Regions from separate parts of the Streptomyces tuirus genome, predicted to be linked through region 3. Evidence: riboswitches for the same ligand, from Rfam matches in the RefSeq annotation. Region 3 holds a riboswitch; each other region holds the start of a gene.

Region 1 (7,635 bases), 1.1 Mb from region 3:
GGAACTCCAGGCCCTTGGCGGTGTGCAGGGTCATCAGCGTGATGACACCGTCGCCGTCCTCCTCATCGGGGATCTGGTCGGAGTCGGCGACCAGCGCGACCTGTTCGAGGAAGTCGGACAGGGTGCTCTGCTCGTCCTCGCCGCGCTCCTGCTCGAACTCCATGGCGACGGCCGCGAGTTCCTGGAGGTTCTCGATCCGGGTCTCGTCCTGCGGGTCCGTGGAGGCCTGGAGCTCGGCGAGGTAGCCGGTGCGCTCCAGGACGGCCTCCAGCACCGTGGCCGGGCCGGCGCCGGACTCGACGATGGTGCGGAGGTCCTCCATCAGCGTGTTGAACCGCTTGACGGCGTTGGTGGAGCGCGCGGCCATGCCGTACGCCTCGTCGACGCGCTTGAGCGCCTGCGGGAAGCTGATCTTCTCGCGCTGGGACAGGGCGTCGATCATCGCCTCGGCGCGGTCGCCGATGCCCCGCTTGGGGACGTTGAGGATGCGGCGCAGCGGCACCGAGTCCTCCGGGTTGGCGAGCACCCGCAGGTAGGCCAGGACGTCCCGGACCTCCTTGCGCTCGTAGAAGCGGACGCCGCCGACGACCTTGTAGGGCAGGCCGACGCGGATGAAGATCTCTTCGAAGACACGGGACTGGGCGTTGGTGCGGTAGAAGACGGCGACGTCGCCGGCCTTGGCATCGCCCGCGTCGGTGAGGCGGTCTATCTCCTCGGCGACGAACTGCGCCTCGTCGTGCTCGGTGTCGGCGACGTAGCCGGTGATCTGTGCGCCGCTGCCCGCGTTGGTCCACAGGTTCTTGGGGCGGCGGGACTCGTTGCGCTCGATGACGGCGTTGGCGGCGCTGAGGATCGTCTGTGTGGAGCGGTAGTTCTGCTCGAGCAGGATCGTCGTGGCGTCCGGGTAGTCCTCCTCGAACTGGAGGATGTTGCGGATCGTCGCGCCGCGGAAGGCGTAGATCGACTGGTCGGCGTCACCCACCACGCACAGCTCGGCGGGCGGGACCTCCGCCTCGGGCGGGACGTCGACGGGGTGCTCAACGGTGCCGACGAGCTCGCGGACGAGGGCGTACTGGGCGTGGTTGGTGTCCTGGTACTCGTCCACCAGCACATGGCGGAAGCGGCGGCGGTAGTGCTCGGCGACGTCCGGGAAGGCGCGCAGCAGGTTGACCGTCGTCATGATCAGGTCGTCGAAGTCGAGGGCGTTCGCCTCGCGCAGCCGCGACTGGTACATGGCGTAGGCCTGGGCGAGGGTCTTCTCGAAGCCGTCGGTGGCCTGGGCGGCGAAGTCCTCCTCGTCGATCAGCTCGTTCTTCAGGTTGCTGATCTTGGCGCTGAAGGACTTGGGCGGGAAGCGCTTGGGGTCGAGGTCCAGGTCGCGGCAGACCAGGGCCATGAGGCGCTTGGAGTCGGCGGCGTCGTAGATCGAGAAGGAGGAGGTGAAGCCGAGCTTCTTGCTCTCCCGGCGCAGGATGCGCACGCACGCGCTGTGGAAGGTCATGACCCACATGGCGTTGGCGCGCGGGCCGACGAGCTGCTCGACGCGCTCCTTCATCTCGCCGGCGGCCTTGTTGGTGAAGGTGATCGCGAGGATCTGGCCGGGGTGCACGTCCCGCTCGGCGAGCAGGTGGGCGATGCGGTGCGTGAGCACCCGGGTCTTGCCGGAGCCGGCTCCGGCCACGATGAGCAGCGGGGAGCCGGAGTGGACGACGGCGGCGCGCTGGTTGTCGTTCAGCCCTTCCAGCAGCGCGGCGGAGTCGATCACCGGGCGGGGGGCGCCGTCGCGGTAGTAGCCTCCCCCACTCTCGGCTCCGCTCGAGCGGGGGGACCCCCATCGGTGCGGGGGCGCGTCGAACTTCCCGTCGAACAGATCGTCCGGAATCGGCTCCGGTACGTGATCGTCCTCGGGTGGCGGCGGGGGCTCGTCGGCCGGGCCCCGCTGGGCCTGGAGGTTCGCCAGGAAGTTGTCGTCAAAGAGGCTGCTCATCGCTCTCCGAGTCTAGGGCGCCCCACTGACAGCCCGCCGCCGCCCTGAGAACATCGCCCCGCGCCGGGGCACCCGCGGGCCGGACCGGCGGCGCGTTGTCGCCCTCCATGACAGCACGATCACGGGCTGCTACACCCCCCGCAATTGCGGATGATTCGTGATCAAACCCCCTCGATCGCTCACTCTCGGCAACGCTCGGGAACAAGGTCACGAAAATGTATCGGGCATATCACCCATCAACCTTCACAGGCGCCACACGAGTTGGCTACCGTGCGACCAGGCCGCATGACCCCCACCGGCGAACGTCGCCGGGCCGCGCGGCCTCCGCCGAGTCCGGCACGCCGCAGCGGCAGCCGGAGCCGGGGACCCAACCGTGAACCTGGGGTGAATCGGCCCGGCTCCCTGTACGGAGACGGCCGTAGGGCAAACCTTCCGAACCACCCGCCCGAACCCGACAGCTAACTCGGTAGGCGGAACGTGGAAGGAGTCGCCTCCCTTGGCGTCGCACCGCAAGTCGCGCCCTACGGGTACGCGCGTGGCAGGCATACGGACCCCCGCCCTCGCAACGGCGGCCCTCACCTCCGTGGCCCTGCTGTCCCAGTCGGCCAACGCCGCCCCCGCGGCCGACGACAAGCCCAGCCTGGAGGAAGTCGAGAAGAAGGTCGACGACCTGTACCGCCAGGCAGAGTCGGCGACCGACAAGTACAACGCGGCCAAGGAGCAGACCGCGAAGCAGCGCAAGCGCGTCGACACCCTCCTCGACGACGTCGCCGAGCGCACCCAGAAGCTCAACGAGGCGCGCGAGGAGCTGGGGTCCTTCGCCTCCGCCCAGTACCGTACCGGCGCCGCCGCCCCGGACACCGCGACGTTCCTGCTCGCGGACACCCCGCAGGACTACTTCGACCAGACCCAGCTGATGGACCGGATGACCGGCCGGCAGAAGGTCGCGGTCGACGACTACGTCACGCAGCAGTCCGAGACGATGAAGAAGCGGCAGGAGGCCACCGAGAGCCTCGAGACGCTCACCGACTCGCAGGCCGGCCTGCGGACGGCCAAGGCCACCGTCCAGCGGAAGCTCGCCGACGCCCGCGAGCTGATGTCGAAGCTGACCGCCGAGGAGAAGGCCCGGCTCGCGGCGATCGAGAAGGAGAAGCGGGCGGAGGCCACCCGGAAGGCCGACGAGCTGGCCCGGCAGCAGGCCGCGCAGCAGAAGGCCCAGGACGAGGCGGCTCGGCAGCAGGACAGCGGGTCCTCCTCGTCGGGGTCGGGTTCCGGCTCGTCCTCCTCGACGGCCCCGGCCGACTCCTCGTACGCCACCAAGGCCGACAAGGCGCTCGCCTTCGCCCGGGCCCAGATCGGCAAGCCGTACGTGTGGGGCGCGGTCGGCCCCGGCTCCTACGACTGCTCCGGCCTCACCGGGGCCGCCTGGAAGGCCGCGGGCGTCACCCTGCCGCGCACGACCTACGACCAGGTGAACGCCGGCACCACGGTCCCGCTCTCCCAGGCCCGGCCCGGCGACCTGGTTTTCTTCTACGACGACGTCACCCACGTCGGGATCTACATCGGCAACGGCATGATGATCCACGCCCCGAAGCCCGGCACGTACGTGCGCGAGGAGTCGATCTACTACGACGGCGAGTCCGCGATCCACAGCGTGGTACGCCCGGCCTAGAAGTCCCGCCAGGTTTTTGAGGGGCACACGCGCGTGCCCCTCTCTCAACCCGCGCGGCGCTCTCTAGCATCGGCGCTATGTCCGGTCCCTCCCTGTTTGCCACCTGGTGGGCGACGTATGCGCTGGCGACCGGCATCGTGTCGGTCGGTCTCGACTCGGCGGGGTACGAGGTCCTCTCCCGCATCGCCCTCGGCCTGGCCTGCGCGGCCTGGCTGGTGGCGGCCGCGGGCCTCGCCCAGCGGTGGCACGGCGTGTGGCGGGCGGAGACGCCTGCCGCGCTCACCCTCGTGGCGGCGACCGCCGTCCTCGGCACCGGCTTCTCCGCGGCAGGCCGGCAGCACCTCGCCGAGGCTCTGCTCGCCCTCGCCATGCTGCTCTGGGCGGTGCTGCTCACCGCGGAGACCCAGGGGTGGCGCGGAACGGTGTTCCTGCGGTGTGTGGCCACCGAAGGGCTCGCCGTGCTCGGCGCGACGCTCGCCGCGGCGGATTCGGCGGCCTGGCTCGCCCACGCGGCCCTGGTGCTGTTCTGGCTCGGGCTCGCCCTCTACTGTTTCGCCCTGTTCCGCTTCCAGCCCCGGCAGGTGGAGGAGGGACGCGGGGACCACTGGCTCGCGGCGGGCGCCCTCGCCGTGTCCTCGATGGCCGGGGCGAAGCTCCTCAGTGCCGACAGCTCGCGCCTGTACCTGTGGAACGAGGAGAACAGCAGCGCCCTGCGCACGACGACCGTCACGCTGCTCGTGCTCGCGCTGATCGCCTGCGTCGCCCTGATCCTCGCCGAGCTGTTCTGGCCGCGGCACCACTACGACGTGCGGCGCTGGGCGACCGTGTTCGCCGTGGTGGTGACGGCGGCGGCCACCCTGGCGGTCGCCGCCGCGCTCGACGTCGCCTGGCTCGACGCCGCCGGGGAGGTGCTGCTGTGGATCGCGGTGGCCGCCTGGCTCGCGTGCACCGCCTGGGCTCTCGCCGCCGCCCGGGCCGGCGCCCGGCGCTCCCGGGTCAGGTCCAGAGCACGGCGATGAAGATGTTCGCCGTGGTCAGCAGACCCACCAGGCCGAAGAGCCCCTTGTCCACCTTCTCGTCGTCACGCTTCACATAGACCAGGCCGAGGATCACGATCAGCAGGGCCAGCTTCACGCCGATCTTCACGTTGTTCACCGACTGGTCGTCGGCCTGGTTGAGGCCGACGAGAACCACTCCGGTGACCAGCATCGTGAACGCGCCGTGCAGCATCGCGGGGGTGAAGCGGGCGGTACCCTCGCCCATCGCCTTCATCTGGGTGAGGAAGCCTCCCAGGAGCGAGGCGATGCCGATGATGTGGAGGCCGACGAAGAGGTGGATGAGTACGTCCATGAGGCCGGAGCCTAATGAGGGGCCTAGAGGCACCCGACACCGGCCCAGTGATGCATATATGCGCCCCATAGCACCCGATCACGGTCACTCGCTCAGAATCCGGCGCATCGGTCATCACGCTGAGTGAAGTGGGCGGCGCCCCGGCGGGTCCACGGTCGCATACGGTCACCGTCGGTCCTCTCGCGCCACTTCCGCACACCCGCCACGGGCCCGGTACGGCGACGTTTAGCGTCCTCCACCAGGTGCCCGGCTCCCCACCGCCGCCCGGGCCAGGGGCGGCAGTCGGACACCACCGCCGAAAAGTCCGGCGGCGATCCGCTCCCCCTGTGCGGGCCGTCGCCGGACGCGCAGGCCGCCCGTCCGCTCCCCCCGGCAGCCGCACCCACCCCTCGGCGGTCGAGGAAAGGACGTGGCCTCCAGGTGGCAGCGCACCGCAAGCCCCGACAGCGCTCGACGGGTGGCAGCAAGGCCCGTACGGCCGCCACGATCGCCCTCGCGGGCGCGGCGACGGCGACGGGCCTGGACGGCACCGGACACGCCGAACCACAGCTCAGCCCCGCCCAGGTCAAGGCCGAGGTGGACGAGCTGTACCAGGAGGCGGAGGTCGCCACCGAGAAGTACAACGGCGCGAAGGAGAAGGCCGAGGCGGCCGGGCAGCGGCTGAAGGACCTCCAGGACCAGGCGGCGCGCAAGGAGGAGCGGCTCAACTCCGCCCGCGACGCGCTGGGTTCGGTTGCCGCCGCGCAGTACCGGGCCGGGGGCCTCGACCCCGCGGTGCAGCTCGCCCTGTCCGACGATCCCGACCGGTACCTGGAGAACGCCGAGTTCGTGGAGCGGGCCGGCAACCGGCAGAACGCCGCCGTCGCGGGCGTGCGCAGACAGCTGCGGGAGATCGAGCAGCTGCGCGGGGCCGCCCACATCGAGCTGACGTCCCTGAAGTCGCGGCAGACGGAGCTGAAGCGGCACAAGAAGACGATCACCGGCAAACTGGGCTCGGCACGGCAGCTGCTCTCCCGGCTCAGTGTGCAGGAACGTTCCCGGCTGGGCGCATCGACCGACCGTGCCTCGCGCTCGACGGGCCCGCGGGACACCCTCACGGCCCCCGGCCCCGCCACGGCCCAGGCGCCCAACTCCCGCGCCGCCACGGCCGTCTCCTACGCCTACCAGAAGCTCGGCAGCCCCTACGTCTGGGGCGCCACCGGCCCGAACGCCTTCGACTGCTCGGGCCTCGTCCAGGCCGCGTACCGTGCCGCAGGCGTCTCCCTGCCCCGTACGACGTACTCCCAGATCGCCGCCGGCCGCCGCGTCTCCCGCTCCGAACTCCTCCCCGGCGACCTGGTCTTCTTCTACGCCGGCATCAGCCATGTCGGCATCTACGTCGGCAACGGCCGGATGATCCACGCACCGAACCCCTCCGCGCCGGTGCGTGTCGCCCCGCTGGACGAGATGCCGTTCGCGGGGGCGACCCGGGTGGTGTGAGCGCCGGCGTCAGACCAGCCGGCGAGCCGTCGCCCAGCGCGTCAGCTCGTGCCGGTTCGACAGCTGGAGCTTGCGCAGCACCGCCGAGACGTGCGACTCGACCGTCTTCACGGAGATGTACAGCTGCTTGGCGATCTCCTTGTACGCGTAGCCCCGCGCGATGAGCCGCAGCACCTCGCGCTCGCGCTGGGTCAGGCGGTCCAGGTCCTCGTCGACCGGCGGCGCGTCCGTGGAGGCGAAGGCGTCCAGGACGAACCCGGCGAGGCGCGGGGAGAAGACCGCGTCGCCCTCCTGGACACGGAACACGGAGTTCACCAGGTCCGTGCCGGTGATCGTCTTGGTGACGTACCCGCGGGCCCCGCCACGGATCACGCCGATCACGTCTTCGGCCGCGTCCGACACGGACAGCGCGAGGAAGCGGACCGGCTGCTCGGTGTCGCCCATCAACGGGGCGCAGCGGCGCAGCACTTCCACGCCGCCCCCGCCCGGCAGGTGCACATCGAGGAGGACCACCTCGGGCCGGGTCGCGGTGATGACCGTGACGGCCTGGTCGACGTCCGCGGCCTCGCCGACGACCTCGACTCCGGTCTGCTCGGTCTGTCCGATCTCGGCCTGGACCCCCGTGCGGAACATGCGGTGGTCGTCCACGAGGACCACGCGCACATGACGCCCGGGGCCGCCGCCCGACTCCGCGGGTCCGGCCGCCTCCGCCGATCCCGCCGTACCGTTCGCCTCGGTCGGGTCGCTCATGACGTCTTCTCCGCCCTCTCCATCTCCAGCTCGACCTCCGTGCCGCCGTCCGGCACCGCGCGCAGCCGCGCCGTACCGCCGTTGCGCTCCATGCGGCCGATGATCGATTCTCTGACACCCATCCGGTCGGCGGGTATCGAGCCGAGGTCGAAGCCGGGGCCGCGGTCCCGGACGGACACGAAGACCGTCTTCCCCTCGACCTCGGCGAAGACCTGGACGGCGCCGCCCTCGCCACCGTACTTGGCGGCGTTCACCATTGCTTCCCGCGCGGCCTGCATCTGCGCGGAGATCCTCTCGTCGAGCGGGCAGTCGCCCACGACCACGACCTCGATGGGCACGCCGTGCTTGTCCTCGACCTCGGCCGCGTTGCGCCGGACGGCGTCGGCGAGGGTGGTGG
Region 2 (7,635 bases), 930 kb from region 3:
GTCACAGGCTCGTCCCAAGGGCCGTCGGCCCCGGCAGGGTCGTGGTGACGGGCATGATGACCGGGCGCACGAGGGAGGAGAGGGGCATGCACACAGGCATGCGACAGGGACCGGAGATCTGGCTGCGCGGCCCGGTGACGCCCCCGGAGCCGATGTCGCCGGAGCCCGCGCACGCCCATGCCGCGGCCCGGCGCTTCTCCTGGGTCGGCACGCACGGCGGTGCGGGCGTCTCCACGCTCACCGCGGTCTACGGCGGTCAGGACTGCGGCCGGTCCTGGCCCGGGCCCGGCGATCCCCCGTCGGTGCTGCTGGTCGCGCGGACGCACGCGGCCGGTCTGGACACGGTCGCCGGGGCCGTGGAGATCTTCCGGCGCGGCCGGGCTCCGCAGGGGCTCGACCTGGACGCCGTCGTCCTCGTGGCGGACGCCCCGGGCCGGCTGCCGCGCCCGCTCGCCCAGCGGGTCAGGGCACTGGAGTCGGTCATCGACGTGTACCGCGTGCCGTGGGTGCCGTCCTGGCGGCTCGGCGAGCTCGGGCGCCCGCCGCGCGAGACGGAGGCCCTGGCCCGGCTGACGGGAGCGGCACGCTGACGGCCGTCCCCGGGCTGGCCGCACCCCTGTCGGGCGTCCCGCTGTCGGACGTCCCGCTGTCGCCCGCGCCCCTGCCGGACATACCGCTGTCGGACGTACCCCTGTCGGCCGTGGAGATCGCGGCGGGTGTGCGGGCCCGGGAGCTGCGCGCGGTGGACGTGGTCGCGCAGACCCTGGGCCGGATCGAGCGGATCGATCCGCGGCTGTGCGCGTTCGTCGAGGTGTGGGCCGACGAGGCGTTGCGGCGGGCGGGTGAGGTGGACGGGCGACTCGACCGTGGGGGCGCGGATCCCTCCCTTCCGCTGGCCGGTGTGCCGGTCGCGGTGAAGGGGCGGCACGGGCTGCGCGCGGCTGGTCCGCTGCTCGCGGCCGGGGCGGTGGCCGTGGGGGCGACGTCCGTGCCCGGGCCGGGCACGCCCTGGCAGACCTGGGGGCTCGGGGCCCGGGGCCGTACCGTCAATCCGTGGCGGACCGACCGTACGCCGGGTGGCTCGTCGGCCGGGGCGGCGGCGGCCGTTGCGGCCGGGCTGGTGCCGCTGGCGACGGGGAGCGACGGGGCCGGGTCGGTGCGGATACCGGCGGCGTGGTGCGGGGTGGCCGGGCTGAAGACCACGGCCGGGCGGCTGCCCTCCGCCGACCGTACGGGGCTCGCGGTCCCCGGTGTGCTCGCCCGCTGCGCCGCGGACGCGGCGAGTTGGTGGCAGGTGGTGGCGGGCGAGCCGGAGCCCGCTTTCCCCGCCCTCCCCGTCACCGCCGTCTGGTCCCCCGACCTCGGTTTCGCCGGGCCGGATCCGGAGCCGGTCGCGCTCGGCCGGGCCGCGGTGGAACGGCTCGTGGCGGCGGGTGTCGTGCGGCTCGTACGGCCGCGGGTGCCGGTGAGGCTCATGGATCCCGGGCCCGCGTGGCTCGCGCTGCGCACGCCCGGTGCCGACCTGGCCGGGGCCCACCGCGTCCGGGCGGAGAACGACCGGCGCCTCGCCGCGCTGTTCGCCGACGCCGGGCTGCTGCTGACCCCTACGGCCCCCACGGCCCCGCACGGTCACGAGGGGCCCGGGGACCGCTACTCCACCTCGCTCACCTGGGCGTTCAACGTCAGCGGGCACCCGGCGCTGAGCCTCCCGGCCGGCTTAGGCGGGGACGGCTGCCCGGCCGGGCTTCAGCTGGTCGCACCGCACGGGCGGGAGGCGCTGCTGCTGGCCGTGGCACGGGAGGCGGAGGCGCGGACCGAAGGCTGACGAACCCTTCTGACGGAGCGGAGGCTGACGAACCCTTCTGGCGGAGCGGAGGCTGACGGGCACCCCTGGCGGAGCGGAGGCTGACGGGTACCCCTGGCGGATTTGAATGCGCACACATATGATGCACGCGCATGCAATCGCCTTCTTCTGGGGGACACCATGACCCGCCGTTTCCTTTTCGTCCTGGGCAGCGCTCGCGCCGAGGGCAACTCCGAGCTGCTGGCCCGCCGGGCCGCCGAGCAACTGCCCCCGGACGTCGAGCAGGAGTGGATCGACCTCACCCAGCTCCCCGTGCCGGACTTCGAGGACCTGCGGCACGACAGCGACCACGTCCGCCCGACCGAGGGCAACGTGGCCCGGCTGCTGGATGCCACGCTCGCCGCGACGGACATCGTGATCGTCTCGCCCCTGTACTGGTACTCGGTCTCCGCGCAGACCAAGCGCTACCTCGACTACTGGTCGGGCTGGCTGCGCACGCCCGGCCTCGACTTCAAGGCGACCCTGGCCGGCCGCACCCTGTGGGGCGTCACCGCCCTCGCGCACACCCAGGAGGTGGTCGCCGACCCGCTCGTCGGGACACTCCACAACTCCGCGGCGTACATGGGGATGCGCTTCGGCGGGGTGCTGCTCGGCAACGGCAGCAAGCCCGGTGACGTGCTGACCGACGACGCCGCACTGACCCGCGCCAAGACCTTCTTCGAGCAGGAGGCGCCCCCGGCCAGGTTCCTCTACGAGGACTGAGCGCCACGCGGTGATGTCCTTGTGGTCTTGCCGGAGCCGTTCGGGCCGAGGAAGCCGAAGACCCTGCCCGCCGGGACGGTCGGGTCCAGGCCGTCGACGGCGAGCTGTCCGCCGCGGTGGCGCTTGGTGAGCCCGCGGGTGGCGATGACCGGTTCCCCGGCCTCGGCCCCCGCCGCACTCCGCTCCGTTTCCGCGGCGGACACCTCGCCCACCGGCTTCCTCTCGTTCTCTCGGCTCCCGTACGCCTCCGGGAGCTACTTCCCGGCGTCGGCCGCCTTCACCAGCGCGTCCTTGGTGACCAGACCGGCGTAGACCTTGCCGTCGTCGGTGACGAGGGCGTTGACCAGACGGGTCGAGAAGACCGTGCCCGAGCCGAACTCGCCGTGGACCTTGTCACCGAGCGAGTCCATGAAGCCGCCGAGGTCGCCGCCGGCACCGCCGGAGGGCACGCCCTCGCCGCCGGTGTCGAAGGTGGCGATGGCGCTCCAGCCCTCGCCGATGGTCTTCATTCCGTCGGGGCCCTTGCCGAAGTCCTCCTCGTCCTTCGGGGCGTGCTCGCGCGCCCCGCCCTTGCCGAAGGTCGTGCCGGGAGCCTCCTTCGAGCCCTTGTCGAGGTCCTTCTCCTCGGTCACCTTCGCGCCCTTGGGCGGGGTGAAGTCGAAGGTCGAGGCGGCCGGCTTGGCGAAGCTGACCTTCGTGAAGCCGACGTCGATCACCGCCGCGCCGCCGCTCGCCGGGGTGAGGGTGAACTTCAGCGGCATGCCGGTCCTGGCGTCCACGGCGATGCTGATCGCGCCGACCGTCGAGCCGGACTGCTTCGGCTCGACGACGAGCTTGTAGGCGTCCCGGCCGGCGACCTGGGCGGTGCCGCCGACGGTCACGGAGGTCGTGTCGTCGGCCGCCTTCAGGGCCTCCTCGGCGAAGTCCTTCGGCGTGGCGGGCGGCTGCTGGTCCTTGCCGCGCTCCGGGCTCGTCGAAGAGGTGCCGTGGTAGACCTCGTTGGACTTGCTGTCGTAGCCCCAGACGTCCTTGCCGTTGTGGATGACGCTGTACTCGGCGGCGTTCTCCAGCAGCGACAGCTTCTGCCGGTCGGGGCCGTCGGCGGCGACGCGCAAGGTGTGCGTGCCGGAGGCGAGTTCGGTGAGCTTGGCCGTCGGGTCGGCCGAGGAGCCGCCCTCGCCCTGGCCCGCGGCGCCGGACAGCAGGCCGGACTCCAGGCCGCCGAGATTCGGCAGGCCGAGGTCGGTGCTGACCTTCACCGTGCCGGACAGCTGCTGGACGTCCGAGGTGGCGATCTTCTCGATGAGCTGCTGTGCGGTGATCTTCGGGAGGTCGGGGTCACCGGAGTCGGCGAGCGCGGGGACCAGCCCGATCGTCGCGGCCGCCACCCCTATCACCGTGACCGGGACGACGTACCGCGCGGCTTTGCGCCGCCCGGAGCGCTGCTCGTCGACCTCCCCGGCGGTCGTGCTGTCGTCGGATGCGTACGGTGCCATGTGTGCCCTACCTCCGTGGTCGGCGGCGGCTGTCCGTGTCGTCCACGCACTCGTCCCTGAGCCGCCATTCTCACCCGAACAGGTGAGGAGTGGTGTTTTCCGTGGTCACCATCTGACCAAATCGGCAAGGGAGATACGTCAGACCCCGGGCTCAACTCCGTCTACTGCTGGGGTATGACACGGAGGGGCGACTTCTCCCCCGACCCGTAGGGGTCGCAGGAGGGAGACGAGTCAGCCGGCCCGGTGCACCACCGCGTCGCACAGCTCCAGGAGCGCCGCCTTCGCGGTGCACTCCGGCAGCGGTGCCAGCGCCGAACGGGCGTCCTGGGTGTAGCGGACGGTGTCCTGCCGGGCCTGCTCCAGCGCCGGGTGGGCCCGCAGCAGGCGCAGTGCCTCGGCGTGCCGTGCGTCGTCGGTGAGGTCGGAGTCAAGGAGCTCGGACAGGGCGATGTCCTCGGCGAGCCCGAGCCGGGCCGCCCGCTCGCGCAGCCTCAGCACCGGCAGCGTGGGGATCCCCTCGCGCAGGTCGGTGCCGGGGGTCTTGCCGGACTCGTGGGAGTCGGAGGCGATGTCCAGGACGTCGTCCGCGAGCTGGAAGGCGACGCCGAGCCGCTCGCCGTACTGGGTCAGGACGTCCACGACCGTGTCGTCGGCGCCGGACATCATCGCGCCGAACCGGCACGACACGGCGACCAGCGAGCCGGTCTTGCCGCCCAGCACGTCCAGGTAGTGCTCGACGGGGTCGCGGCCGTCCTGCGGTCCGGCCGTCTCCAGGATCTGGCCGGTCACCAGGCGCTCGAACGCCTCGGCCTGCACCCGCACGGCCTCCGGGCCGAGGTCGGCCAGGATGTGCGAGGCGCGGGCGAAGAGGAAGTCGCCGGTGAGGACCGCGACGGAGTTGTCCCAGCGGGTGTTCGCGCTCTCGACGCCGCGGCGCACGGCGGCCTCGTCCATGACGTCGTCGTGGTACAGCGTGGCGAGGTGGGTCAGCTCCACGACGACGGCCGACGGCACGATGCCGGGCGCGTGGCGGTCACCGAACTGGGCGGACAGCATGACGAGCAGCGGGCGGAACCGCTTGCCGCCGGCCCGGACCAGATGCTGGGCGGCCTCCGTGATGAAGGGCACCTCACTCTTGGTGGCCTCGAGCAAGCCTTCCTCGACAGCCGCCAATCCGGCCTGGACATCGGCCTCCAGAGCCTGGTCCCGCACGCTCAGCCCGAACGGCCCGACGTCGGTCACGAGGGGTCTCCTGTCTGCTGTGTCTGCCGGTGATTACGCGGATTGTCGATAGGTCGCTGCCCTCACTCGAGTCAGCGTATCCGGTCACGTTTCGATCACCGCCAGCGCCCATGGTTACAGGCCGGGTGGTATCCGATCACGACCCTTATGTTTTCGATCAACCTATAAGAACAGATATTTATCGACTTACCCCGGGGTAGCGAGTTATGCACGATTTGCCGTGATGAGTCGGTGAATTCCCCTTGAGGAAAATTGCCCCAGGGACTCGTGATCAGTGAGTTGAATCACTTCCTCCGCTTTTCCCCGTCACTGCGGCAGCGGCCTCTAACGCCTTCCCCCGAAAGCCAGTTGAGCCTTGGCTTCCGCAAAGGATCAAGCGGCCCAAACGCCCCCGACCAAGGTCAACCGCGCGATATGTGACTGAGGCGCTTGTTCCCGACATGTGCTCTCGCATACGTTCCGGCCCTGTCCGGCGGACGCCTAATCCTGCCGCCGCCCGGACTCCCCACAGGAACCGACTCACTCACGCGTGGCAGGAGCGGGGGACCCAGGTAAGTCGCCGGTCCGCACAGCGGCCCGGCTCGGGGTGAAGCCGCGTACGGCACACAGCGCCGTACGCGGCCGGGCACCTCCCGGCCCGAACCCGACAGCTCACCTCGCAGGCGCCGGAGAGGAACATCGCCATGGCCGGACGAGGCAAGCACCGTCGCCCCGGAACCAACCCGCTGACCCGAGGCCTCATGGCCGCCGGTACCGGCGGAGCAGCACTCACCCTTCCGCTTCTCGGCGCCACCCACGCGAGCGCCGCCGAGCCCCAGAACGCACCCGCCGCCGCACAGTCCGTGCAGCGGGCGGCCCAGCCCGCCAAGTCCCTCGCGTACACCGTGGTCAAGGGCGACTCGCTCGCCCGCATCGCGGCCACGTACGACGTCTCGGGCGGCTGGAAGCAGCTCTACAAGGACAACCGCGCCGCCGTCGGCGACAACCCGAAGCTGATCCACCCGGGTCTGAAGCTGACGGTGAAGACCACCAAGACGGACGCGGCGAAGAAGACGGCGACCAAGTCGTCGGCCCCCGCCAAGCCGGCCGCCAAGCCCGCCGGCGGCGTCGCCAAGGCCACCCAGGCGTCCGCGAAGACCTACGCGAACAACCTCGACGGGTGGATCCGCGAGTCGCTCGACATCATGGCGCAGAAGGGGATCCCGGGCTCCTACGACGGCATCCACCGCAACATCATGCGCGAGTCGTCCGGCAACCCCCAGGCCATCAACAACTGGGACTCCAACGCCGCCGCGGGCACCCCGTCCAAGGGCCTGCTCCAGGTGATCGACCCGACGTTCGCCGCCTACCACGTGGCCGGCACCCCCTTCGACCCGTACGACCCGGTCGCCAACATCACGGCTGCCTGCAACTACGCGGCCGACCGCTACGGCTCGATCGACAACGTCAACGGCCCGTACTGAGCCGTCCCGCCCAGCAGTCGCTCGAGGACGACGGCGATGCCGTCGTCCTCGTTCGACAGGGTGACCTCGTCGGCCACGGCCTTGAGTTCGGGATGGGCGTTGGCCATCGCGACGCCGTGGCCGGCCCAGTCGAACATCGGGATGTCGTTGGGCATATCGCCGAAGGCGACGGTGTCCGCCGGCCGCAGTCCCAGATGCTCGGCGGCCAGCGCCAGCCCCGTGGCCTTGGTGATCCCGCACGGCTGGAGCTCGACCGTGCCGGGCCCCGACATCGTCACCGTGGCCAGCGAGCCGACCACCGAGCGGGCCGTCGCCGCCAACTCGTCGTCCGTCAGGTGGGGATGGCGCAGCAGCACCTTGCTGATGGGCTCGCCCCACAGCTCCTCGCGCCGGTCGACCCGCACGGCGGGCAGGGTCGGGTGCGGCATCAGATACCCCGGCTCGATCAGCGTGAGCCCGTCGACCCCGTCCTGGTCGACCGCCGCGTACACCTGCCCCACCTCGGCCTCGATCTTGCCGAGGGCGGTCTCGGCCAGCTCCCGGTCCAGCCTGATGGACCACAGCAACCGGCCCGCGCCGGCGTCGTACACCTGCGCGCCCTGTCCGCACACCGCGAGCCCCCTGCACCCGAGGTCGTCCAGGAGCGGCCGCACTCTCGGCGCCGGCCGGCCGGTCACCACGAGGTGCTGGGCACCGGCGTCCGCCACCCGCGCGAGCGCGGCGAGGGACCGGTCGGAGAGGGTGTCGTCGCCGCGCAGCAGCGTCCCGTCCAGGTCGGTGGCGATGAGTGAATATGCGAGGGGTGCGGCCATGATCAGAGAATACGGACAGTGCGGCCCTTCGTTTCATCGCACGGTGGACGCCGATT
Region 3 (7,635 bases):
GGCTCTGCGGCCCACTCGGGGCGCGGCCGTCGCCGTGGCCCAACTGGATACGTATACCGGGCAGTTGAGCTTCGCCGGGATCGGCAACGTCGGCGCCCGGCTGCGGACCGACGGCACGTGGAAGGCGCTGCTGTCCCACCCCGGCATCGTGGGCGCGCAGGCCCCGGCCTCCGTACCCGTGCAGCGCGTTCCCTGGCAGGCGGACAGCCTGCTGGTCCTGCACAGCGACGGCCTGCCCGGCCGCTGGACACCGCCCGACGACGGCGTGCTGCCGGGCTGCGACCCGGCGGTGGCGGCCGCGGTCGTGCTCCGCGACGCGGGCAGCGCGGCCCGGCCGGTACGGGACGACACCTGCGTGGCGGTCCTGACCGCCGGCGGAGTGAGCCGCCACGGCTCGGGGACGTGAGGGGCAGCGGGCCGGGCGTCGAGGGTCTGGGTCTTTGAGGGGCAGGGGCTCGAGTGGCGCGGGTCTTGTGGGGCCGGTCTTAGGGGTCGGGCCCTGAGCGACCGGGTTTTGAGGGGGCGGGCCTTGGGCGACCGGGTCTGGGCCCTCAGCGACCGGCTCTTGAGGGACCGGGCGCGTGGCAGGCACCCACCCCGACGTCCTACGTCACCGCCCCTGCGCCCCGCCGGCGTCGGACGGCGTGTTCTGAGCCGCCAGGAAACCCCGCAACCCCCTGCTCAGTGCCGCCCGTTCGGCCGGTTCCATCGCTGCCAGGGCTGTGGCCAGGGCCTGGGCGCGGCGGCCGGCGACATCGCCCAGGACGTGCTGTCCGTGTGTCGTGAGCCGCAGTTGGACCTCCCGGCGGGTGTCCGGGTGCGGGGTCCGTTCCAGCAGGCCGGCCGCCGCCAGGCGGTCGCAGAGGCGGCTGGCCGTGGGCAGGCCGATGTCCAGCCCCTCCGCCAGGGCCGTCAGATTCAGGCCGGGCGCCGCCTGCACGGTGCGCAACGCCCGCAACTGGTGCAGGGACAGGCGCAGGGACGCCTCCTGCGCGGCGATCGACCACAGCGCCGTCAGACTCTCCACGGCATCGGCGATCTGCGATGCGACGGCCTCCGGGCCGTCGCCCGGTCCCCTCGCCCGGTGGTTGCCGGGGCCGCCGAGATCGGTCACGAAACGGTCACTTCCATAAAGCTCCGGGTACTGATGAGGTCGCCCTCTTTCAAAGGCTGTACCCGATGAACCGAGGGGCAAGCAGCCCGGTTCGGAGCCCGGCCGGACCGGGGGCGGCTCAGCCGGCGCTGAGCTCCGTCAGCGCGGCGAGCGGCAGCGTGTGCTGCGTCTGGAGGACCTTCGCGCGCAGGTAGCGGACGTTGTGGGCGGTGGTGAAGACGCCCGTGGGGATCCGGTCGCGGACGGCGACACCCAGGGTCCGCAACTGGTCCGCCTTGTCGGGGTTGTTGGAGAGCAGGTCCAGTTCGCCGATGCCCAGGGCTCTGAGCATCTGGGCCGCGGCCGTGTAGTCGCGGGCGTCCTCGGGCAGCCCGAGCGCCGCGTTCGCCTCGTACGTGTCGAGCCCCTCGTCCTGGAGGGCGTACGCGTCGAGCTTGTTGTAGAGGCCGATGCCCCGGCCCTCCTGGCGGAGGTAGAGGAGCACGCCGCCGCGCTCGGCGATGCTCTCGACCGCCTCGCGCAGCTGCGGGCCGCAGTCGCAGCGGGCCGAGCCGAACACGTCCCCGGTCAGGCACTCGGAGTGCAGCCGCACCAGCGGGACCGGGCCGGGCTCGCCGAGGACCATGGCGACGTGCTCCTGGCCGTCGGCCAGGCCGTGGAAGGTGACGAGCTCGGCGTCCGCCTCGTAGCCGTCGTGGAAGCGCAGCGGGACCCGGACGCGCGAGCGCGGGGTGGCGACGACGGCTGGGGTGTCGGGCATGCGGGGCCTCCGGGTTCCGTTCCTGTTCGGCTGCGCAGCCATAGTGCTTCAGATTTGAAGCAGATCCACGATCGGAACCCTACTCGTGCTTCAAATTTGAAGCAATGAGATCCGACCTGTGTGATGCTCGTCACGAACAGGGCGACGACGACCTCCGCCGCCACGGCACGTCGTCCGCCGCCGGCCGGGCCCCGTCCTCCTGGAGACCCTGCGCGATCGCCGTGGAGATCTCCTCCAGCTGCCCCACCTGCTCCTCGCTGAGCCGGTCGAACAGGAAGCCCCGCACGGTCTCGACATGCCCGGGCGCCGCCCGCTCCAGCACGGCGAACCCCTCGTCCGTCAGCGCCGCGATGCTGCCCCGTTTGTCATGGCGGCAGGCCTCCCGCCGCAGCATCCCGTCCTTCTCCAGCCGCGTGACCGCGTACGTCAGCCGGCTGCGCGTGATCTTCAGCCGCTCGGCGAGATCGGTCATGCGCAGCCGCCGTTCCGGGGACTCCGACAGGACGGACAGGATGGAGTAGTACAGGTGCGGCATGCCGGCGTCCTGCTGGAGCTGCCGGTCGATCGCGTCCTCCAGCAGCAGCGAGGCGGCGATGTAGGCGCGCCAGGCGCGCTGCTCATCGGGGCTGAGCCAGCGAGTCGTCATGCCGCCAGTGTAGGTTTGTTTCAAACTTGAACCAAGCCCTGTCCCGTCCCGCCGTCCCGACCAACCGCGGAGCACCGATGCCTCACCCGTACGTCCTGCTGTCCGCCGCCGTCTCCCTCGACGGCTACCTGGACGACACCGGACCCGACCGGCTGCTCCTGTCCAGCCCGGCCGACTTCGACCGGGTCGACGAGGTCCGGGCCGGCGTCGACGCCATCCTGGTCGGCGCCGGCACCATCCGCGCCGACAACCCGCGGCTGCTGGTGAACGCGGAGAAGCGCCGTGCCGCCCGCACGGCGGCAGGAAAGCCCGAGTACCCCCTCAAGGTCACCGTCAGCGGCTCCGGCGATCTCGACCCGGACGCCCGCTTCTGGCACACCGGCGGCGAGAAGGTCCTCTACACCACCGACCGGGGCGCCGAGCGGGCCCGCGCCCTGGGCCTGGCCACCGACGTCGTGCCGCTCGGCGCCGGCCTCGACTGGCGGCGGCTGCTCACGCACCTGCACGACGTCCGGGGTGTGGGGCGGCTCATGGTCGAGGGCGGCGGCCTGATCCACACCCAGCTCCTCACCCAGGGCCTCGCGGACGAACTGCAGCTGGTCCTCGCCCCGCTCTTCGTGGGTGACCCCCGGGCCCCCCGTCTCTTCGGACCCGGCGGCTACCAGGGCGGCCGGCTCCGGCTGCTGGAGTCGCGGCAGATCGAGGACGTGGTCCTGATGCGCTACGAGCCGACCGCCCCGGGCGCCGGCCCCCTGCCCGTCGCCGCCGACCACCACTGGCTGGCCCTCGCCTGCGAACTGGCCGAGCGCTGCCCGCCGTCGGACACGGCGTTCAGCGTGGGCGCGGTGGTGGTCGCCGCCGATGGCACGGAACTGGCCCGCGGCCACTCCCGCGAGGCCGGCGACCCGGTGGTGCACGCCGAGGAGGCTGCCCTCGCCAAGGTCGACCCGGCCGACCCGCGCCTGCCCGGCGCGACGGTGTACAGCAGCCTGGAGCCCTGCGCCCGCCGCGCCTCGCGCCCCGCTCCCTGCGCCCGGCTGATCCTCGACGCGGGCGTACGGCGGGTGGTCACGGCCTGGCGTGAGCCGGACACCTTCGTCACGGACGCCGACGGCAGCGGCCTCCTCGCGGCCGAGGGCGTGGAGGTCGTCGTGCTCCCGGAACACGAGGAGCGGGCCAAGGCCCCGAACCGTCATCTGCCGGGCTGAGCAGGGCCCGGTCGGTGGGTGTGCGCGAGCGGTCCCGCGGATGGCGTACACTGGTGACACAACGACGCGGGGTGGAGCAGCTCGGTAGCTCGCTGGGCTCATAACCCAGAGGTCGCAGGTTCAAATCCTGTCCCCGCTACTGAAGGCCGATGGCCGGAATCCGAAAGGGTTCCGGCCATCGGTGCTTTCCGATGCCCTCCTGGTGCCTTCCTCATGCCTTCCTGATACTTGCCCGGTGGATCGCTACGGTCGGTGAGCGAACCGTCCCGTTCCGCATAACAACTGACGCACCGTCAAAACCCGTCAGTCACTTGCGGCGCGGTCAACTCGCCCGATTTGAACCGGTCGTGGCAGGTAAGTCCGCGCGAAAAAGGTTAATGATCAAGTGGAATCGCTGGAATACCCCTCGCGCCTCCATTAACGTTCGATAACGCAGCGCGGTCGTCCCAGCCGTCACAGAAGGCGGCTCCGTGCGCACGCGCCGAATCCCGAAAGGGAACCGGGGAACCATCACTTGGGGTGAATCGGGCGGATGCCACCGTGGAAGCACGGCAGGTATACGCGCGTAGGAGACCTTCCTGCTCCGAACCCGTCAGCTAACCCGGTAGGCGAGAAGGAAGGAAAGGAGTACGCCCACGTGGCGTCCAACCGGCCTGCCCCCGCGGCCCCGTACGCGCCGAAGCGCGAGAACGACACCTTCGGCTTCGGCGGTCAGCGCACCGACGAGGGCCCGTTCCAGGAGTGGAACCCCACCGAGGAGTCCATCCGTCCCGTCCGTGGCCGGCATCGCGTCACCAAGCAGCGCGGCGGAGGTCTCGCCCGCAGCTCCACCGTCCTGGGCGTCGGCGTCATAGCCGCCGTGGGTGCCGGCGGTATGGCCAGTGCCCAGACCGGCAAGCCCCCGGTGTCCATCTCCGTGCCGGACCTGCCCTCGGTGGGTTCCCTCATCTCGGACGACGACACCCCCGAAGGTTCCGCCACCCCGCTCAGCAGTCTCGGCACCGCCACTGCGGACACCGCGCAGGACGCGTCCGGCGCCCGCACCGGCGCCGGTGACGCGCTGCGTGCCCGGATCATGGCGCAGGTCGAGCACCAGCAGGAGCAGATCGAGACCAAGGCCGCCGAGGACGCCGCTGCCGCCGCCGAGAAGGCGGCCAAGGAGGCCGTCGCCAAGGCGGAGCAGGAAGCCAAGGCCAAGGCCGCCGAGGCCAAGAAGAAGGCGGAGGCGGAGGCCGAGAAGAAGGCCGAGGCCGAGCGGCTTGCCGCCCTCGCCAAGCAGTACACGCTGCCGACCTCCTCGTACACCCTCACCTCGACGTTCGGCCAGGCCGGTGCCTACTGGTCCTCCGGCTACCACACCGGCCTCGACTTCGCCGCTCCCACGGGCACGCCGATCAAGGCCGTGCACAGCGGCACCATCACCGAGGCGGGCTGGAACGGCTCCTACGGCTACAAGACCGTCCTCACCCTCGATGACGGCACCGAGATCTGGTACGCGCACCAGTCCTCCATCGGCGTCAGCGTCGGCCAGAAGGTCAGCACCGGCGACGTCATCGGCCGCGTGGGCGCCACCGGCAACGTCACCGGGGCGCACCTGCACCTCGAGGTCCACTCCGGTGGATCCTCCAGTGGCATCGACCCGGTGGCCTGGCTGCGGGGCAAGGGGCTGACTCCCTGAGCAGTGCACGTTCCCTGAGCAGTGCACGTTCCCTGAGCAGTGCACCTTTTTTGAGCAGTGCACCTTCTCTGAGGCATCGACGGCCCTGACGACGACCCTCCGACGTCAGGGCCGTCGGCTGTGTTTACGGGAGTTTTGCGTCCGTTGCGGAATGGGGCGTTCCTGCGCGGTCGTTGACACCGGGCATGACGTCTCTTCGCAAGCTCGGCACTTCCGGCCTCGAGGTCTTCCCCCTCGCCCTCGGCGGCAACGTCTTCGGCTGGACCGCCGACCAGGACCGGTCGTTCGCCGTCCTCGACGCCTACACCGCCGCCGGAGGCAACTTCGTCGACACCGCCGATGTCTACTCGGCGTGGGTCGACGGCAACCAGGGCGGTGAGTCCGAGACCATCCTCGGCACGTGGCTCGAGGCACGCGGCAACCGCTCCGACGTCGTCGTCGCCACGAAGGTCAGCCAGCACCCCGACTTCCGGGGCCTGTCCGCTGCCACCATCAAGGCCGCCGCCGACGCCTCCCTGCGGCGCCTGCGCACCGACTACATCGACCTCTACTACACGCACTTCGACCAGCCCGACGTGCCCGTCGAGGAGATCATCGGCGCGCTCGACGAACTCGTGAAGGCCGGCAAGGTGCGGCACATCGCCGCCTCCAACATCTCCGCCGAGAGGCTGCGGGCGTCCCTGGAGTTTTCCGACCGCGAGGGTCTCGCGCGGTACGTCGCCCTCCAGCCGCACTACAACCTGGTCTCCCGTGACACGTACGAGGGTGAGCTCCAGGGCCTCGCCGAGCGGGCCGGCCTCGCCGCCGTTCCGTACTACGCGCTCGCGTCCGGCTTCCTCACGGGCAAGTACCGGCCGGGTACGCGGGTCGAGAGCGCGCGGGCGGGCGGTGCCGCCAAGCATCTGGAGACCGAGCGGGGGCGGCGGGTTCTCGACGCGCTCGACGAGGTCGCCGCAGCGCACGACGCTCCCGTCGCCACGGTGGCCCTCGCCTGGCTCGCCGCCCAGCCGACCGTGGTGGCGCCGATCGCCTCGGCGCGGACGGTGGAGCAGCTGCCCGCACTGCTCGGCGTGGGGGAGCTGACGCTCTCGGAGGCCGAGGTGGAACGGCTCACGGAGGCCTCGGCCTGAGGTTCACGGGGGCCTCGGCCTGAGGTTCACGGGGGCCTCGGCCTGAGCGGGACCCGGAGGCCTCGGCCTGAGGCTCACAGGGGCCTCGGCCTGAGGTTCACGGGGGCCTCGGCCTGAGCGGGCCCCGGGGGGCCTAGGAGCGGTAGGGGTTGTACGCGGGGTACGGCGCCGGCTGGTGGCCGTACCCGTACACCCCGTACACCGGCCAGGGCGGGGCCGTCACCGGGACGGGAGGGGCGGTGATCCGGGCCGCGTGGTCCAGCGCGGGGCGGGCCACCTCCCGGCGCCGCCACAGTTCGCCGAGCAGTTCCCGCTCCCGTACGGCGAAGTCCGCCCCGGGGCTGCCCCGCCGGGCCCGGTGCCGCAGGAACGCCAGGGACGTCGCGTACGCCTCGTAGCGGGCCACCTCCCGGGCCGCCGCCCTGCCCGCGTGCCGGCGGGCGTACTGCCGGGCGATCCGCCGAGCCCGCATCGAGCCGAGCGCGTATGGCTCGGCCGGGGTCAGCCAGCCCGCCACGGCGTAGGCCGGCAGCTCCGCCCGTACGGTCTTCAGCTCCCGCTGCCGCGTCCAGATCACCAGCCACGTCAGCAGCCCGAAGATCGGCACCATGAACGCCGCGTACACGGCGAAGAACCCGTACTCGCCGAAGGCCGACGAGCCGTTCCACATCGCGTGCATCCCCATCGCGAGCAGCAGCCCGCCGAGCGGGAAGGCGACCCGGCGCAGCGGCCGGCGGTGCGCCGCGAGTGCGGCGATGCCGAAGCCGATGCCGGTGAGGACCGTGAACAGCGGGTGCGCGAACGGCGACATGACGATGCGCACGAAGAAGGTCGCCGCCGTGACGGAGGCGATGCCGCTGCCGCCGGTGAGCTGGTCGGTGCCGAAGGCCGTGCCGAGGTAGAGGATGTTCTCGGTGAACGCGAAGCCGGTGGCCGTCACGCCGGCTATGACGACCCCGTCGACGATGCCGGTGAAGTCGCGGCGCCGGAAGAGGAAGACCAGGAGGACGGCCGCCGCCTTGGCCGACTCCTCGACCACCGGCGCTATCACCGTCGCGCCGAGGGTGTCCGCGCTGGACGGGTCCGCCGTCGCCGTCGC
Region 4 (7,635 bases), 2.7 Mb from region 3:
CCGGAACCGCAGACCCCGCCACCGTCGTGGCAGCCCCCGGCGGCCCGGTGCTCCGGCAGCGTCACCTGGCCGGTGCCCTCCACCTCGAAGCCCGCATCCGCGATCATCTCCAGGTCGGCCTTGCCGGCCTGGCCCTCACTGGTGAGGTAGTCGCCGAGGAAGATCGAGTTGGCCAGGTGCAGCGCCAGCGGCTGCATCGTGCGCAGATGAACTTCGCGCCCGCCCGCGATCCGCACCTCGACGTCCGGGCAGACGAACCGCGTCATCGCCAGGATCCTGAGGCACCGCTGCGGGGTCAGGTTCCACTCCTTGCCGAGCGGGGTGCCCTCGAACGGGATGAGGAAGTTGACCGGGATCGAGTCCGGGTCCAGCTCACGCAGCGAGAAGACCACGTCCACGAGGTCCTCGTCCGTCTCGCCCATGCCGGCGATCAGCCCGGAGCAGGCGGACAGACCGGCCGCGTGCGCCTTCTGCACGGTGTCGACCCGGTCCTCGTAGGTGTGCGTGGTGGTGATCTCCCCGTACGTCGCCTCGGACGTGTTGAGGTTGTGGTTGTAGGCGTCGGCGCCGGCCTCGCGCAGCCGCTCGGCCTGGCCGTCGGAGAGCAGCCCCAGACAGGCGCAGACCTCGACGCCCTCGTTGTTGTCCTTGATCGTCTTGATCGTCTCGGAGACCCGGTCCACGTCGCGGTCCGTCGGGCCGCGTCCGCTCGCCACCAGGCACACCCGCTTGGCCCCTCCGGCCACACCGGCCGCCGCCGCGTCGGACGCCTGGTCGGGCTTGAGCCAGGTGTACTTCAGGATCCCGGCCGTCGAGCCGAGCCGCTGCGAACAGTACGAGCAGTCCTCGGGGCACAGGCCGGACTTGAGGTTGACGAGATAGTTCAGTTTCACCCGTCGGCCGAACCAGTGCCGACGCACCTTTCCGGCCGCGGCCACCACATCGAGCAGGTCGTCGTCGGACGTCGCGAGGACGGCCAGAGCCTCGTCGCGGGTCGGCAGCTCGCGCCGAAGCCCCTTGTCCACCAGCGTGTTCAGCAGGTCCATGGAATCCGATCCTGTCCTAAGGAGGTGCTCGGGGCAAAGGAGAGTTCGCACAACAGAGTCGCTTCGAGGTGTGGGTATTGCCACACACTGACCTGCTGGTGGTCCCGCTAGTGTCTGTGCACTGCCTACAAATTCCGCGGAGGACCACCCATGGCGTTCGGCTGGATCGACGAGCAGGCGGAGCTGCGCGCCCGCGCCGGACTCGTACGGACTCTGCGCCCTCGTCCGGCCGATTCGCCGCTCCTCGACCTGGCGAGCAACGACTACCTCGGGCTGGCCCGCCACCCCGAGGTCACCGAGGGCGCGGCCCGGGCGGCGCGGACCTGGGGCGGTGGCGCGACCGGCTCCCGGCTGGTCACCGGCACCACCGAACTGCACACCGAACTCGAACGGGAACTGGCCGATTTCTGCGGTTTCGAGGCGGCACTCGTCTTCTCCTCCGGTTACGCCGCCAACCTCGCGGCGGTCACCGCGCTGGCCCCGCACGGCTCCCTGATCGTCTCCGACGCGGGCAACCACGCCTCGCTCATCGACGGCTGCCGGCTCGCCCGCGGGACCACCCAGGTCGTGGCGCACGCCGAGCCGGACGCCGCGCGCAAGGCGCTGGCCACCCATGAGGGCACGGCCATCGCCGTGTCCGACACGGTCTTCTCGGTCGACGGCGACGCGGCCCCCCTCGCCGAGCTGGCCGAGGTCTGCCGGGAACACGGCGCGGGGCTGGTCGTCGACGACGCCCACGGGCTGGGCGTTCTCGGCGACGGCGGCCGCGGGGCCCCGCAGGCGGTGGGGCTCGCGGGCGCGGACGACGTCGTCGCGACGGTCACACTGTCCAAGTCGCTGGGCAGCCAGGGCGGAGCCGTCCTCGGCCCGGCCCGGGTCGTCGGACACCTCGTCAACGCCGCCCGGACGTTCATCTTCGACACGGGACTCGCCCCGGCGGCGGCGGGTGCGGCCCTGTCGGCCCTGCGGCTGCTGCGCGGCGAGCCGCAGCGGGCGGCGCGGGCCCGCGCGGTGGCGGGCGAACTGCACGCACGCCTGACCGCCGCGGGTCTGGAAGCGGTGCGTCCGGACGCCGCGGTGGTCTCGGTGCGGGCGCCCTCTCCCGAGGACGCCGTGCGCTGGGCGGCGCAGTGCCGCGCGGCGGGCCTGGCCGTGGGGTGCTTCCGGCCCCCTTCCGTGCCGGACGGCATCTCACGGCTCAGGCTGACCGCACGCGCGGACCTGACCGCTCAGCAGATCGAACGCGCTGTACAGGTGATCGGAGAGACGCGGCCATGAGTCGGCGAAACGCGGCCATGAGTCGGCGTGACACGGCCGTGCGTCGCACGATGACGGACTGATCGAACGCGGTTACATGCGCTCCACCCCGGCCGCGAACGCCGCCCAGCTCCCCGGGGAGAAGAGCAGCGCGGGTCCGGCCGGGTCCTTGGAGTCGCGCACGGCGAGCAGTCCGGCCCAGGGCGGGGCATCCGGACGCGCGGTCTCGACGCAGTTGTTCGCGCCGGTGCTGTAGCTGCTGCGCAGCCACCGCACACCGTGCAGTTCGATGCTTGAGGGGACGTGACGAGGCAGTGCACGCATGGTGCCTCCTTACGCGCCGGCGGCTGTCCCGGCGATGAAATCCAACGAGTCCTCGGGCGAAAGGGCGTGGATCTGAAGGGCGTTGAAGGCCTCCGTGTAGGCCTGGAGGTCTTCTTTCCGTTCGAGGTAGAGGCTACTCGTCAAGTGGTCGAGAACAACCACATCCAGATCAGAAGTGCTCGAAAATGACAGGATTACGAAAGGGCCGGTGACACCGATGTGCGCCCCGGCGGCGAACGGCAGTACCTGCAGGCGCACTTGGGGAAGCCGGGCGGCCTCGACCAGTCGCTCCAGCTGGCGGGCCATGACCCCGGGTCCGCCCACCTCGCGCCGCAGCACCGCCTCGTCCAGGACAGCGCTGAGTTTCAGCGGGGGATCCGCGCGCAGCACGTCCTGCCGGGCCAGTCGCACCTCGACCAGCGTGTCGAGCCGGTCTTCGGGAAGTCCCTCCACCGCGGCCCTGGTCACCGCACGCGCGTACTCGGGCGTCTGGAGCAGACCGGGCACGACGGTGGTCTCCAGCGTGCGCATCGCACCGGCCTGCGACTCCAGGCTGATGAAGTCCCGGTAGGTCGGCGGCAGTACCCCGCGGTAGGCGTGCCACCAGTGGTGCCGGCCGCCGCTGTCGTCGGAGCCCGCCAACACCATGAGCAGTTCGCGAAGTTGGGAGTCTGTCACACCGTAGGCGTCCAGAAGTAACCGCACATCGGCCGGTTTCACCCCGCTCGTGCCCGTCTCGATCCGGCTGACCTTGGACTGGTGCCAGCCCACCAGCAAGGCCGCCTCACCGCTCGTGAGCCCCGCAGAGGTGCGCAGCGCACGCAGTTCGGCGCCCAGTTTCCGGCGGCGCACCGCGGGACCGTGCTGCATGGGCTCCTCCTTACTCCCTCCGAGCCACCCAAATACGGTCTCGCGTCGCAGAGTTCACCGCTTTGAGCGACAGATATATGCATATCTTGGTGGATCGCCGTCCTTCGGGGGTGTTCTGGTGGCAGTCTGGCGACGAAGCACCAGTCCGGGACCGTACTCGAACCATCCGCTCCGTGTCGGGCTGTGGTCCCGTGGGAAAGGGACGAGGTCGCCATGGCAGACCATCTGGAAGCATCCGTCACTCTGCCGAGCGATCCCGCCTCGGTCTCCGCAGCGCGTGCCTACGTGGTGGGCACGCTGGCGGAGTGGGGTCTGCCGGTGGACACGGAAGTGTCCGACACCGTCCGGCTCATCATCTCCGAACTCGCCACCAACGCCGTCCAGCACACCTTCGGTCAGTCGCCCACGTTCACCGTGGACGTCGAACTGGACCGGGACGAGCACCTGCGCATCGGTGTTACGGACAGCCATCCGCGCTTCCCCAGACGCCTGCCGGCCGCCGTCCAGCAGGACAACGGCCGCGGTCTGGTCATCATCCGCTGGCTGACCGCGGAATGCGGCGGCAGGCTCCGTATCCGCCCCACTCGCGAGGGCGGCAAGACCATCTCGATCGAACTCCCCTGGGTCGTCCCGGTCGGGCCGGTGACGACAGCGGTGCAGCAGGAGCCCTAGCCACACAGGAGCCCCTCAGGAGGACGCGAAAGGCATATCCAGCGGGTGCCCTCCGCGCACCCCGGGCCGCGGGACCCACATCCGGGCCATCCCCACGTGTATGACGCCCGCTCCGCGCCTCGCGCCCGTCACCGGTGCTGAGCCGAAACCTCCCGGTGCGCAGCCGCCCCCCCCGGAAGCCCTGACGGCTGACCGACGGTGTGCCGCAGCGGTGCGGGATCGCGACGCGGCCCCCGGCCGTCTCCTCCGCGGAGGTCTCATCGGCGCCGTCCGTCTCCGTATGCAGCCCCGCCCGCCGCACGTGCCGCGGGAGCAGCTCCCACAGGCCGACGCGGACCAGGAAGGTCGTCGCGCCCGCGGCGACACCGCCGGTCCGGCCCGACGTCACGTCGACCACCAGCAGCGCACGGAACCGCTGAACGCGAACACCAGCACGCTCAGACGGGTGGTGGTGACGGGTAACCACATGACCCCGTGTCACGCTCCGGCGAGCGGCGGCGCGTCAAGGACGCCGCCGCACGCCGGGCGGATCACTTCACGCGTCCGTACCAGACACTCTTGGTCCAGATCTTCTGCAGTCGCACCACGTCCCCGCTCTTCGGGGAGTGCCAGAGCTTGTTCTTACCCGCGTAGATACCGACGTGGTACACGTTGCTGCCCGAGTGGAAGAACACCAGGTCGCCCGCCTTGCGGTTCTTGGCGGAGATGTGGCGCGTCTTGTTGTACTGCTGGGCAGCCGTGCGGGGGAGCTTCTTGCCGGCCTTCTTGAACGAGTAGAGCGTGAGTCCGGAGCAGTCGAACCGGTGCGGACCGGTGGCCCCGTACCTGTAAGGTGCACCCTTCTTGGAGGCCGCGATCTGGAGTGCCTTGGTCGCCGGTGTGGCCGCCGCCGCCTCGGATGCGAAGCCGGGCGCCACGATGGAGCCGCCCACCGCGGCGATGGTGAGCGCCGAGGCCGTGCCGGCCCGGGCCATGAGCGACGGGACACGATTGAGCGCAGTCATGCGCAACCCTTCGTCAGCCGCCTGTGAAGGATGACCTGTCGGATTCGGGCTGACAAAGTTGCCCGGCCGCTGACGCGGCTTCACCCCAAGGGCTGCTCGGGGCCGGTCATGGCGTGACCGTCCCGGCGACCCGTCGTGCTCGGGTCCTCCACTCCTGCCGATCCACTCCTGTCGACCGGTCATCCGGGCGGCGGCAGGACTCGGCGTCCGCCCGGATCGCCCCGCCACAGCGGCGGGGGCTTGTCGTCAGACAGGGATCTTGGCGCATGCCTGTCCGGATTTCCCAACGGAACCGGGGATTTGTGTTGTTACTCACCACTCACCCGTTCGGGTGGACACGTGTGCGTTCGGGCCACTGTCCACTGGTTCGCGGAGCCCCGGACCAGCGATGGAATGCCCCATTCCGTCCACCGGCTACGCGCGTTGCGCAACCGGAACGGTCCGGAAATCCGTCTCCTGCCTACTCCGAACAGCGGTACGTCTTTTGGTCCGTTTCAACTCAGCTCCGGACGCATCGTGGGCGGCGCTGCGTCCGGACCGACGGTTCCGCGTCAACTGACGGACTCCGGGGGCAGGGTGAGCCGGGCGGTGCGCCGCTCGCCGCCCAGCACCAGTGCGTCACGCAGCGCCGTCGCCTTGCCGACCAGGGCCTGGGCGGCGCGTAGTCCGCGGTAGGTGTCGCCGTCCTGGGCGGGGTTGATACGACCGAGCAGGTCGACGACCTCGAGGTAACGCTCGATCAGTTCCGCCTCGGCCCGCGTCAGGGCGGGCAGGGGCGGCAGTTCGGCCGGGAGCACCGGAGCCTCACCGACCGGTCGGCGGGGCCACGGTGGCCTGGCGGCTCGGGATGATCCCGTCGATCAGGCTGATGGATCACCAGGCGGGCGTCGGGCGGCGCGAATCGCTTGCCGGGCGTGCCCGCCGCCAGCAGGACCGAGGCGGCGGCACCGGCCCGGTCCAGGCAGATCGTCGAGCTTCGAGTACGGATCGTCCGTTGCCCGGAGCCCGTGCGTTCGGTGAACTCGGGGAGCGCGTTCCTGGGTCTCTTTGCGTCACCGGAATCTGGTTCTCGGAGGTCGCGGAGCAGCAGGTGGTCAGCGCGGTCTCCACGGTCCGCGAGGCCGCTGCCGCCCCTGGCGCACCCCAGCGGTTCGGCATCGCGGCGGAGCACCGCCGGGCCGGCCCGGCCCAGGCGGTTTCGTCTGGATCAGTGGGCCGTCGTGGCACTGATCGGGACCAGGCTCACCCGGGGGAGTGAAGATCGGGAACTCGTCGACTCGGAGGGCCGTTGTCGACCGGGTGTGCTGCGCCCGGAGCGCAGGACGGCCGCGCGCCACCAGGCCCGGGAAATCGACCGCCCGGGCCTGGTGGCGCCTGACCCGCCCGGCGCGGGCAGCCCCGGAGCGACGGAACGAGTCACGCTGCGGTTGCTGCACCCGCGTCCACCGCGTTACCTGGAACGGGGCCGAGTGAGGCTCACGGAGCGCGAGGAGCGGTGATGATCACGCAAGACCAGGTCGATCGAATTCTCCGGCTGAACGGGAACGGACTACCGTTGGTCTCGCTCTACATCCCCGCGGAACCGGACAGGACGGGCCGCCGCGCGTTCCTGACCCGGGTGGCGAGCCTGCTGGACCGCATCCAGCCCCTCGCGGAGGACCGCTCACTCGAGCACGCCGCGCGGCTCTCGCTCCGCGAGGACATCGCGAAGATCGGGAAATCGCTCGAGGAGGAGCCCCACAGGCCGGGCGCTGTCGCCGTCTTCTCCTGCAGCGGCAACGGCGTCTACGAGCAGGTGTGGCTGCCGCGAAGCACCCGCGAACGCATCGTCGTGGACGCCGATCCGTACGTCCGTCCGATGCTGGGCGTGCTCGACGAGTACTACCGCACCTGCGCGGTCATCGTGGACAAGGGGACCGGCCAGGTCTGGGAGCACTACATCGACGAGGCACGGGAGCTGGAGACGATCCGCGACCGTACGCTGCGCAAGCCCAACTACGCCGCCGGGTTCGCCGAGAACCGGGTCCGCAACAAGGCCGACGAGCTCAGCAAACGGCACTACCGGCGGCTCGTCGGCGAGCTGAAGCAGCTGTTCGGGACCGGGCGCTTCGACCTGCTCGTCGTCGGCGGCCACTCCTATGAGGTGCCGGTCTTCACCGAGTTTCTCCCGCGCGAACTGCGTGACCGGCTCATCGGCAGTTTCACCGTCGACCGCGAGACCGCCACGCCCGAGGACATCAAGCAGAAGGTGCAGGAGCTCGTCTCCGACCACGCACACCAGGAGCAGCGACAGCTCGTCGGCGAGATCCTCGAAGCCAAGGCGGCCCGGCGGCCCAGCGCCGTCGGGCTCGACGAGACGCTGTGGGCGGCCTCGCTGGCCGCGATCCGGACGCTGGCGGTGGACGAGGGGGCCGTTGCCCCAGGCGTCGTCTGCGACCGGGACGGGCTGCTTGCGCGCTCGG

What was found. A riboswitch is a leader RNA that binds a small molecule or an ion and turns the genes downstream of it on or off. The one in region 3 is predicted to bind cyclic di-AMP.
Region 1: it holds a riboswitch for cyclic di-AMP, as region 3 does, so the genes downstream of both, IGS69_RS21520 (C40 family peptidase) here and IGS69_RS16215 (M23 family metallopeptidase) in region 3, are expected to answer to the same signal.
Region 2: it holds a riboswitch for cyclic di-AMP, as region 3 does, so the genes downstream of both, IGS69_RS20625 (transglycosylase SLT domain-containing protein) here and IGS69_RS16215 (M23 family metallopeptidase) in region 3, are expected to answer to the same signal.
Region 4: it holds a riboswitch for cyclic di-AMP, as region 3 does, so the genes downstream of both, IGS69_RS04030 (C40 family peptidase) here and IGS69_RS16215 (M23 family metallopeptidase) in region 3, are expected to answer to the same signal.

The regions. Positions count from the first base shown of each region.
Region 1 is NZ_AP023439.1:4,639,219-4,646,853, reverse strand. It holds gene pcrA (DNA helicase PcrA) at 1-1,987, opposite strand, end outside; cyclic di-AMP (ydaO/yuaA leader) riboswitch at 2,317-2,475, shown strand; gene IGS69_RS21520 (C40 family peptidase) at 2,484-3,659, shown strand; gene IGS69_RS21515 (SLAC1 family transporter) at 3,737-4,678, shown strand; gene IGS69_RS21510 (hypothetical protein) at 4,656-5,009, opposite strand; gene IGS69_RS21505 (C40 family peptidase) at 5,430-6,488, shown strand; gene IGS69_RS21500 (LuxR C-terminal-related transcriptional regulator) at 6,498-7,238, opposite strand; gene IGS69_RS21495 (ATP-binding protein) at 7,235-7,635, opposite strand, start outside.
Region 2 is NZ_AP023439.1:4,470,354-4,477,988, reverse strand. It holds gene IGS69_RS20655 (DUF6668 family protein) at 87-590, shown strand; gene IGS69_RS20650 (amidase) at 701-1,825, shown strand; gene IGS69_RS20645 (flavodoxin family protein) at 1,985-2,566, shown strand; partial or broken gene IGS69_RS20640 (ABC transporter ATP-binding protein) at 2,587-2,778, opposite strand; gene IGS69_RS20635 (LolA family protein) at 2,821-4,062, opposite strand; gene IGS69_RS20630 (polyprenyl synthetase family protein) at 4,294-5,304, opposite strand; cyclic di-AMP (ydaO/yuaA leader) riboswitch at 5,807-5,984, shown strand; gene IGS69_RS20625 (transglycosylase SLT domain-containing protein) at 5,988-6,767, shown strand; gene IGS69_RS20620 (HAD family hydrolase) at 6,731-7,579, opposite strand.
Region 3 is NZ_AP023439.1:3,545,174-3,552,808, reverse strand. It holds gene IGS69_RS16245 (ATP-binding SpoIIE family protein phosphatase) at 1-406, shown strand, start outside; gene IGS69_RS16240 (MarR family winged helix-turn-helix transcriptional regulator) at 611-1,114, opposite strand; gene IGS69_RS16235 (GTP cyclohydrolase II) at 1,233-1,874, opposite strand; gene IGS69_RS16230 (MarR family winged helix-turn-helix transcriptional regulator) at 2,005-2,520, opposite strand; gene IGS69_RS16225 (dihydrofolate reductase family protein) at 2,598-3,728, shown strand; tRNA gene IGS69_RS16220 (tRNA-Met) at 3,794-3,867, shown strand; cyclic di-AMP (ydaO/yuaA leader) riboswitch at 4,198-4,354, shown strand; gene IGS69_RS16215 (M23 family metallopeptidase) at 4,366-5,406, shown strand; gene IGS69_RS16210 (aldo/keto reductase) at 5,592-6,536, shown strand; gene IGS69_RS16205 (PrsW family intramembrane metalloprotease) at 6,670-7,635, opposite strand, start outside.
Region 4 is NZ_AP023439.1:852,073-859,707, reverse strand. It holds gene bioB (biotin synthase BioB) at 1-1,046, opposite strand, end outside; gene IGS69_RS04050 (8-amino-7-oxononanoate synthase) at 1,197-2,324, shown strand; gene IGS69_RS04045 (DUF397 domain-containing protein) at 2,397-2,627, opposite strand; gene IGS69_RS04040 (helix-turn-helix domain-containing protein) at 2,637-3,497, opposite strand; gene IGS69_RS04035 (ATP-binding protein) at 3,711-4,169, shown strand; gene IGS69_RS04030 (C40 family peptidase) at 4,700-5,173, opposite strand; cyclic di-AMP (ydaO/yuaA leader) riboswitch at 5,178-5,379, opposite strand; gene IGS69_RS04025 (hypothetical protein) at 5,725-5,970, opposite strand; partial or broken gene IGS69_RS34515 (ATP-dependent Clp protease proteolytic subunit) at 6,036-6,161, opposite strand; partial or broken gene IGS69_RS35160 (hypothetical protein) at 6,252-6,431, shown strand; gene IGS69_RS04015 (baeRF10 domain-containing protein) at 6,672-7,635, shown strand, end outside.